Linked DNA regions of Kribbella sp. NBC_01245. The protein of the gene in region 2 binds, or shares a complex with, the protein of the main gene of each other region. Links are inferred from orthologs where the notes say so. Each region holds a gene or a part of one and is shown on either strand. Other genes may lie near its edges.

Region 1 (4,549 bases), 5.4 Mb from region 2 along the record:
TTCTTCCGCGATGATCCGGCCACCGGCAGCCGAGGCGTTCTGGTCCGCGATCGACGTCGATCCACCCAGCTTTGCGGTGCTCAGTGCCGTACGCACCAGGGCCACCTTGAAGTCCTGCGTCAACTGACCGCCGAGTTGGAAACCCTCCGCGACCACAGGACGGAAATTGAACTCTTTCTCAGCGGTCGCGATCTCGGCCGGAGTCGGCGTAACGGACCTGCGCGCGGCGATCTGCTCGACCAGGGCGGCCTGAACCAGCGAGCTGATGACGACATCGGGGGTCAGGGTCAGCCCCGGCTCCTTGAGCTTCACGGCGGCCTCGGCAATACCGTCGTTCGCCGCAGTCGTGAGGTCCTGAACCTCCGAAACGGAGATTTGCTCGTTGCCGACTACGGCGGCGGCGCCAGGGTGGGTTCCGTCGGCACAACCGCCGAGGACCACAAGGGCGCCGGCTGCCGTGGCTGCCAACAGGGCCCTGCGCAGCGCGTTGTTCGTGCTCACCCGAATCTCCTCCAGCTACGAGCGCTGAGCCGGGACCGGCTCGGCGATGACGTCATCGATCAGTCTGGTACACCACTGCAACAACTCGACGTCGCGCAGTGGTTGCCCGGCGACCGGCCTGGTGGTCGGTCTCGGCACCAGGATGGTACGCAGTTGGGCCTTGACCAAGCTCTTCGGGTACAGCCTGTTGAGCCGAAGCACCTTGGAATCCGGCAGGTCGACCGGCCCGAACCGGATCAGGTTGCCCTGCAGCGTCACGTCGGTCAGACCCGCCTGGCGGGCCCGGTTGCGGAACTTCGCGACCTCGAGCAGGTTCTGCACGGGCGCCGGGATGTCGCCGTACCGGTCGTGCAGTTCCTCCACCAGCGACGCGATGCCGTCCTCGTCGCGAACGGACGCGAGCCGCTGGTACATCTCGAGCCGCAGCCGCTGCGAGGGCACGTAGTCGTGCGGCAGGTGCGCGTCGATCGGCAGCTCGATCTTGACCTCGGGCTCCTCGGCCGGGGTGTCGCCGCGGAACTCCGCGACGGCCTCGCCGACGAGTCGCACGTACAGGTCGAAGCCGACGTCCGCGATGTGGCCCGACTGTTCGCCGCCGAGCAGGTTGCCGGCGCCGCGGATCTCGAGGTCCTTCATCGCGACCTGCATACCGGCACCGAGGTCGGCGTGCTGCGCGATGGTGGCGAGCCGGTCGTGCGCGGTCTCGGTGAGCGGTTTCTCCGGCGGGTAGAAGAAGTACGAGTACGCCCGCTCGCGACCACGGCCGACGCGTCCGCGCAACTGGTGCAGCTGGGACAGGCCGAGCAGGTCGGACCGCTCGACGATGAGGGTGTTCGCGTTCGAGATGTCGATCCCCGACTCCACGATCGTCGTACAGACGATGACGTCGGCCCGCTTCTCCCAGAAGTCCTGGATGACGCGCTCGAGGTGGTGCTCCGGCATCTGGCCGTGCGCGACCGAGACGCGCGCCTCGGGCACCAGCTGGCGGATTCGCGCGGCGGCCTTCTCGATCGTGTTGACCCGGTTGTGCACGAAGAAGACCTGGCCCTCGCGCAGCAGCTCGCGCCGGATCGCGGCGGTCACCTGGCCCTCTTCGTACGCCCCGACGAACGTCAGCACCGGGTGGCGCTCCTCCGGCGGGGTCGCGATCGTCGACATCTCGCGGATGCCGGTGATCGACATCTCCAGCGTTCGCGGGATCGGCGTCGCGGACATGGTGAGTACGTCGACCGCGGTCCGCAAGCGCTTGAGCTGTTCCTTGTGCTCGACGCCGAACCGCTGCTCCTCGTCCACCACGACCAGGCCGAGATCCTTGAACGTCACCTCGCCACTGAGCAGCCGGTGCGTCCCGATCACCACGTCGACCGAGCCGTCGGCCATCCCGTCGACCGTTGCCTTGGATTCCTTGTCGGTCTGGAATCGCGACAGCGGCGACACGTTGACCGGGAAGTTCGCATAACGCTCGGCGAAAGTCGCGTAGTGCTGTTGCACCAGCAGGGTCGTCGGCACCAGTACGGCCACCTGCTTGCCATCCTGGACGGCCTTGAACGCGGCCCGGACGGCGATCTCGGTCTTGCCGTACCCGACGTCACCGCAGACCACCCGGTCCATCGGCGTGACCCGCTCCATATCGCGTTTCACGTCGTCGATGGTGGCGAGCTGGTCCGGCGTCTCGACGAACGGGAAGGCGTCCTCCATCTCCCGCTGCCAAGGGGTGTCCGCGGCAAAGGCGTGACCCTTGGTGGCCTGGCGCGCGGCGTACAGCTTGATCAGTTCGGCCGCGATCTGGCGGACCGCCTTGCGCGCGCGGCCCTTGCGCTTGGCCCAGTCGCCGCCGCCCATCTTGTCCAGCGTGGGCTGTTCGCCGCCGACGTACCGCGTCACCTGGTCGAGCTGGTCGGTCGGCACGTACAACCGGTCGCCCGGTTGACCGCGCTTGCTCGGCGCGAACTCGATCACGACGTACTCGCGGGTGGCCTTCTGCTGGCCGGTCCCGACCGTACGCTGCATCATCTCGACGTACCGGCCGACGCCGTGCTGCTCGTGGACGACGAAGTCGCCGGGCTGCAGCTCCAGCGGGTCGACGGTCTTCTTGCGGCGGCTCGGAAGTCGTTGCTGGGAACGCCGATCGGCCATCGACCGTTGGCCGGCGATATCGCTCTCGGTCAGTACGGCGAGCTTGATGCCCTCGGCAACGAACCCGCGTTCGAGCTGTCCCTGCGAGATCAGCACCACGCCGGGCTCGGGATCGGCACCGATACCGTCGACCATCCGGGCCGCGACTTCGCTCTCGGAGAAGATCTCCGCCAACCGCTGCGCCGGGCCGTGGCCCTCGGTGATGCAGACGACGCGCCAGCCGTTGCGCAGCCAGCCGCGGACGTCCTCGACGGCGGCGCTGGTCTCACCGCGGTACGGCTCGACCTCGTGCGCGTCGACCTTCCGGCTCTTGACCGCGCCCTCGTCCGGGTCGATGTCGAAGCTGACGACCTCGCCCATCGAGTCGCGCAGCACGGCATCATCGCCAGTCGGAGCGGCCGCGAACGGCGACATGCTCCACCACGCCAGGCCCCGGGCCAGCGCCTGCGAACGGACGTCGGCCAGCGACATGTACGCCGCCGCGCCCAGGTCGATCGGGGCATCGCCACCACCGGCGGCCGCGGCCCACGACGCCTCCAGGAATTCCTGGCTGGTCGCGACCAGATCGTGCGCGCGGGCCCGGACTCGCTCGGGATCGCTGACGACGACGTGGGTGCCTTCGGGCATCAGGTCGACGAGCAGTTCCATCTCGTCCACCAGCACCGGCGCGAGCGACTCCATGCCCTCGACCGCATGCCCCTGCGCGAGCTTCTCGAACAGCTCGGAGAGCTCGGGATGTTCCTTCGCCAGTACGCCGGCCCGCGCGCGAACGTCATCGGTCAGCAGCAGCTCGCGGCACGGCGGCGCCCATAGGCCGTGCTCCGCGATCTCCAGCGAGCGCTGATCCGCGACGGCGAAGTACCGGATTTCCTCGATCTCGTCGCCGAAGAAGTCGACCCGCAGCGGGTGCTCCTCGGTCGGCGGGAAGACGTCGATGATGCCGCCCCGGACGGCGAACTCGCCCCGGCGCTCGACCAGATCGACCCGGTTGTACGCCGCGGCGGCGAGACGCTCAACGACGTCCTCGAGCTCGATCGTGTCGCCGAGGTGCAGCTGGACCGGCCGGAGATCGGCCAGGCCCGCGACCTGCGGCTGGAGCACACTGCGAACCGGCGCGACCAGGATCTTGATCTGGCCGGTGGTGATGTCGGACGAGTCGGGGTGAACCAGGCGGCGCAACACGGCGAGCCGGCGGCCGACGGTGTCCGAGCGCGGGGACAACCGCTCGTGCGGCAGCGTCTCCCAGGCCGGGTAGTAGGCGACGGAGGCCGGATCGACCAGGCAGCCCAGCGCCGCGGTCAGGTCCTCGGCCTCGCGGAAGGTGGCCGTCACCGCCAGGATCGGGCGGTCGGCCCCGCGCGCCTCGGCGAGGGCGGCGAGCAGCACCGGCCGGATCGGGCCCGGCGTACTCAGGTCCAGCTTGGTCGCGACCTCGGACCGGGCATCGGTGAGCGCGCCCGCCACCACCGGATCGGTGACCAGAGCATCGACGAGTCCGGCCAGTTTGGTCACGAGTTGTACTTCCCCTGAGTTGCTTCGAGCCCCTCCATCAACAGGCACTCGACCGCGTCGGCCGTGCGATCGATGACGAAGGGAAGGTCCTTCCGCTCGGTCGAGCTGAAGTCGTCGAGCACGAAATCGGCCGGGCTCTGCCGCCCCGGCGGACGGCCCACGCCGACCCGGATCCGGAAGTAATCGCCGGTGTCGATCGAGCGACGGATCGACTTCAGGCCGTTGTGGCCGTTGTCGCCACCGCCGAACTTGGTCCGCAGGGTGTCGAAACCGATGTCCAGCTCGTCGTGGATCACGACCAGCTTGGCCGGGCTGGACTTGAAGAACCGCAGCAGGCCGGAGACCGGTCCACCCGACTCGTTCATGTACGTCCGGGGGCGGGCGACGATGGCCCGGACGC
Region 2 (4,344 bases):
CCTCGAGCTCGGTCAGCCGGGCGGGCAGGATCATCCAGGCCGGGCGGCCCTTGCCGTTGGGCCAGCTCACCTCGGTCTCCCAGTTGGCGTCGGGCACCTCTGCGACGGCCTGGAGGAACTTCGCCGTACCGCCGGCGAGGTCGGCCAGCTGCGCCGCGACCGGTCGGGCAGCGCCTGCCTCGATGTCGGCGTTGCGGCTCTCGGGCGAGGAATAGGCGGGAGTAGGTACGCTGGTGCGGGCCCAGTTGGTCAGGTTGGTCAAGGCGTCCGCATTGCGGGCGATGTGGGTGAGCACATGACCGACGGACCACCCGGGCAACGCGCTGGGACGGCGAACCTCGTCGTCCGATAGTCGGCGGACGGTGACCAGCAGATCATCGGTAGCGGACGGAACGGTCTCGATCAGGCGGCCGAGCAGCGGTGGGTGCGACATTGGGGAAGGCTATCCAGAGGCCACCGACAATTCCCGTTCTCGCCCTGCCGACCCGGTTTCGGCAGCCCGTTCCGGACCTGTCGGGGGCTCTCGGGATCGCACGAATCAAAAACTGTCGGAGGGCCTCGCTAGCATGATCGCGCTTGTCCCTGGACCGTCGTCGGAGCCCTGTCAAGGTGCTTCCGAAGGCGGTTCCGAACCCCTCGAGAACGGCTGAGAGAAGAGCTTGTGTCTGACCGTCTGATCGTGCGTGGCGCGCGTGAGCACAACCTGAAGGACGTGTCGCTCGACCTGCCGCGCGACGCCATGATCGTCTTCACCGGACTGTCCGGGTCCGGTAAGTCCAGCCTGGCCTTCGACACCATTTTCGCCGAGGGCCAGCGGCGCTACGTCGAGTCGTTGTCGGCGTATGCGCGGCAGTTCCTGGGCCAGATGGACAAACCGGACGTCGACTTCATCGAGGGGCTCTCACCGGCCGTCTCGATCGACCAGAAGTCCACCTCGCGCAACCCGCGCTCGACCGTCGGCACCATCACGGAGGTGTACGACTACCTCCGGTTGCTGTTCGCCCGGGCGGGCCGGCCGCACTGTCCCGAGTGCCACGAGCCGATCAGCCGGCAGACGCCGCAGCAGATCGTGGACCGGGTGCTCGAGATGGACGAGGGCGCCCGCTTCCAGGTGCTCGCGCCGGTCATCCGCGGCCGCAAGGGCGAGTATCTGGACCTGTTCCGCCAGCTGTCCGGCCAGGGTTTCTCCCGGGCGCGGGTGGACGGCGAGACGATCCAGCTGACCGAGCCGCCGAAGCTGGACAAGCAGAAGAAGCACACCATCGACGTCGTGGTCGACCGGCTCGCGGTGAAGGCGTCCGCGAAGCGCCGGCTGACCGACTCGGTGGAGACCGCGCTCGGCCTGTCCGGCGGCATCGTCACGCTGGACTTCGTCGACCTCGACCCGAAGGACCCGCATCGCGAGCGCCGGTTCTCGGAGAAACTCGCCTGCCCGAATGATCACCCGCTCGCGATCGACGAGCTGGAGCCGCGGTCGTTCTCCTTCAACTCGCCGTACGGCGCGTGCCCGGCCTGTTCCGGTCTCGGCACCCGGATGGAGGTCGATCCCGAGCTGATCGTGCCCGACCCGGACAAGTCGCTGGACGAGGGCGCGATCCAGCCCTGGTCCGGGGCGAACGTCTCGCAGTACTTCGAGCGACTGCTGACCGCGCTCGCGAAAGACCTGAAGATCAAGACCACTACGCCCTTCGTGGACCTGCCCGCGAAGGCGAAGAAGGCGCTGCTGACCGGGCACGACCAGCAGGTGCACGTGTCGTACAAGAACCGGTACGGCCGAGAGCGTTCGTACTACACCACCTTCGAGGGTGCGATTCCGTACGTCGAGCGTCGGCATGCCGAGTCGTCCAGTGACACCAGCCGCGAGCGGTTCGAGGGCTACATGCGGGAGGTGCCGTGCCTGTCATGCGGTGGCGCCCGGTTGAAGCCGATCTCGCTGGCCGTCACCCTCGGCGGTAAGAACATCGCCGAGATCAGCGCGATGTCGATCGACGAGGTGCACGGTTTCCTCAGCGATCTGGATCTGACTCCGCGGGAGAAGCAGATCGCCGAGCGGGTGACAAAGGAGATCGGCGAGCGGCTGCGGTTCCTGCTCGACGTCGGCCTCGACTATCTCGCGCTGAACCGGCCGGCCGGCTCGTTGTCGGGCGGCGAGGCGCAGCGGATCCGGCTCGCGACCCAGATCGGTTCGGGTCTGGTCGGGGTGTTGTACGTCCTGGACGAGCCGTCGATCGGCCTGCACCAGCGCGACAACCGCCGCTTGATCGAGACCCTGGTCCGGCTGAAGGATCTCGGCAACACCCTGATCGTGGTCGAGCACGACGAGGACACCATCGACCACGCCGACTGGGTGGTCGACATCGGCCCGGGTGCCGGCGAGCACGGCGGCCAGGTCGTCGTCTCCGGCACGGTCGAGGACTTGCGCAACCACCCGGACTCGATCACCGGTGCGTACATCTCCGGCCGCAGAGAGATCCCGATCCCGGCGATCCGGCGGCCGCAGACCGAGGGCCGCGAGCTAAAGGTGTTCGGCGCACACGAGCACAACCTGACCGGTATCGACGTGGCCATCCCGCTGGGCATGTTCGTCGCTGTCACTGGCGTGTCCGGTTCGGGCAAGTCGACGCTGGTGAACGACATTCTCTACAAGTCGCTCGCCAGGCAGATCTACGGCGCTCGCGATGTGCCCGGTCGGCACACCAAGATCACCGGTCTCGAGAATGTGGACAAGGTCATCCACGTCGACCAGTCGCCGATCGGGCGTACGCCGCGGTCGAACCCGGCGACGTACACCGGTGTCTGGGATCACGTGCGGAAATTGTTCGCCGAGACGCCTGAGGCGAAGGTCCGCGGTTATCAGCAGGGGCGGTTCTCGTTCAACGTGAAGGGCGGGCGCTGTGAGGCCTGCTCCGGTGACGGCACGCTGAAGATCGAGATGAACTTCCTGCCTGACGTCTATGTTCCGTGCGAGGTCTGCCACGGGGCCCGGTACAACCGCGAGACGCTCGAGGTCCACTACAAGAGCAAGACCGTGGCGGACATTCTCGATATGCCGATTGAGGAGGCGGCGGAGTTCTTCCAGGCCATTCCCGCGATCTCCCGGCACCTTAAGACGCTGAACGAGGTGGGGCTGGGGTATGTCCGGCTCGGGCAGCCTGCGCCGACGCTGTCCGGTGGTGAAGCCCAGCGGGTGAAGCTGGCCTCCGAGCTGCAGAAGCGTTCGACCGGGCGGACTGTGTATGTCCTGGACGAACCGACCACCGGTCTGCACTTCGAGGACATCCGGAAGTTGCTGGGCGTGCTCGGCAGCCTGGTGGACAAGGGCAACTCGGTGCTGGTCATCGAGCACAACCTCGACGTGATCAAGACGGCCGACTGGATCATCGACCTCGGACCGGACGGCGGCCGTCGTGGCGGCACGCTGGTTGCCGAGGGTACGCCGGAGGACGTCGCGAAGAACCCGGACTCGTACACCGGGCAGTTCCTCGCGGAGATCCTCAAGGGGCGTGCGGCCAAGCCGAGCCCGAAGCAGCAGGCCGTCGCGGCGCGCGCAGCAGCTAAGAAGCCGGCCACAACCGTCGCCGCCAAGACGGCCGCCAGCAAGACGGCTGTGGCCAAGACGGCTGCGTCCAAGGCCGCTTCGAACGGCGCCGCACCGAAGCGCGCGGCTTCGAATGGCGCGGGGACGAATGGCGCCAAGGCTGGGGCTGCGAAGACAGTGGCGAAGAAGGCCGCGGTGAAGAAGGCGCCGGCCAAGAAGGCTGCGACGAGGGCCGCTGCCCGGAAGGCGTAACTCGTCCGACGGTTCGCCGGGTGCTCAGTCGAGTGCCCGGCGAACTGCGTTGTCGGCAAGGCTTTTCGTCGGTGTCGGCGCAGCAGGCGGTGCCGGCGCAGGCGGCCGCGTGTGTGAGTAAGGAGCAGCCGCTCGGGTTCGGGTTGAAGGGCACGATCAAGATCACCGTGTGCCCGGAGGGGGCCAGCGATTACGAGGTCCTCGTGATGACCAAGGACGACGACGTCACGCGGATCTCCGGCGTCACCCGCGTCACCGGCAGCAACGGTTCGTCGTACACCGGTGCATGGCATTGGGACGCGGGCAGTGGCTTCAACGAGGGCCTTCAGGTTCAGCCGGGTACGCCGGCCGATACGCAGTACTGCGGCCAGTTCTTCTACCGGCCTGACCAGACTCAGCCGGTCCAGACCGTTTCCATTCCGATCTGCCTGTCCCTGGCCTGATCGACACAGCATCGACCCTGCATCGACACTGCAGGCCCCGATCGCCGGTTGCCGCCGGGAACGGGGCCTGTCTGCGTGTCGGCGGCTGGGACGGCTGGCAGAACTGGTACT

What was found.
Region 1: the proteins of uvrA (region 2) and mfd are in contact, whole or in part, in a crystal structure (PDB 4DFC), measured with the Escherichia coli proteins. The link is inferred for Kribbella sp. NBC_01245 from one-to-one orthologs.

The regions. Positions count from the first base shown.
Region 1 is NZ_CP108487.1:7,546,423-7,550,971, reverse strand. The notes cover bases 317-4,549. They hold mfd (transcription-repair coupling factor), read right to left. Parts: upstream 4,150-4,549; coding sequence 517-4,149; downstream 317-516. Other genes in these bases: pth (aminoacyl-tRNA hydrolase), read right to left, coding at 4,146-4,549; OG394_RS34595 (hypothetical protein), read right to left, coding at 317-501. In the rest of the region: more of OG394_RS34595, read right to left, coding at 1-316. UniProt on the Escherichia coli protein: Couples transcription and DNA repair by recognizing RNA polymerase (RNAP) stalled at DNA lesions. Mediates ATP-dependent release of RNAP and its truncated transcript from the DNA, and recruitment of nucleotide excision repair machinery to the damaged site.
Region 2 is NZ_CP108487.1:2,126,531-2,130,874, reverse strand. What follows is about bases 281-3,990. They hold uvrA (excinuclease ABC subunit UvrA), read left to right. Parts: upstream 281-661; coding sequence 662-3,790; downstream 3,791-3,990. Other genes in these bases: OG394_RS09400 (hypothetical protein), read left to right, coding at 3,862-3,990; OG394_RS09410 (maleylpyruvate isomerase family mycothiol-dependent enzyme), read right to left, coding at 281-433. Also shown: more of OG394_RS09410, read right to left, coding at 1-280; more of OG394_RS09400, read left to right, coding at 3,991-4,233. UniProt on the Escherichia coli protein: The UvrABC repair system catalyzes the recognition and processing of DNA lesions. UvrA is an ATPase and a DNA-binding protein. A damage recognition complex composed of 2 UvrA and 2 UvrB subunits scans DNA for abnormalities.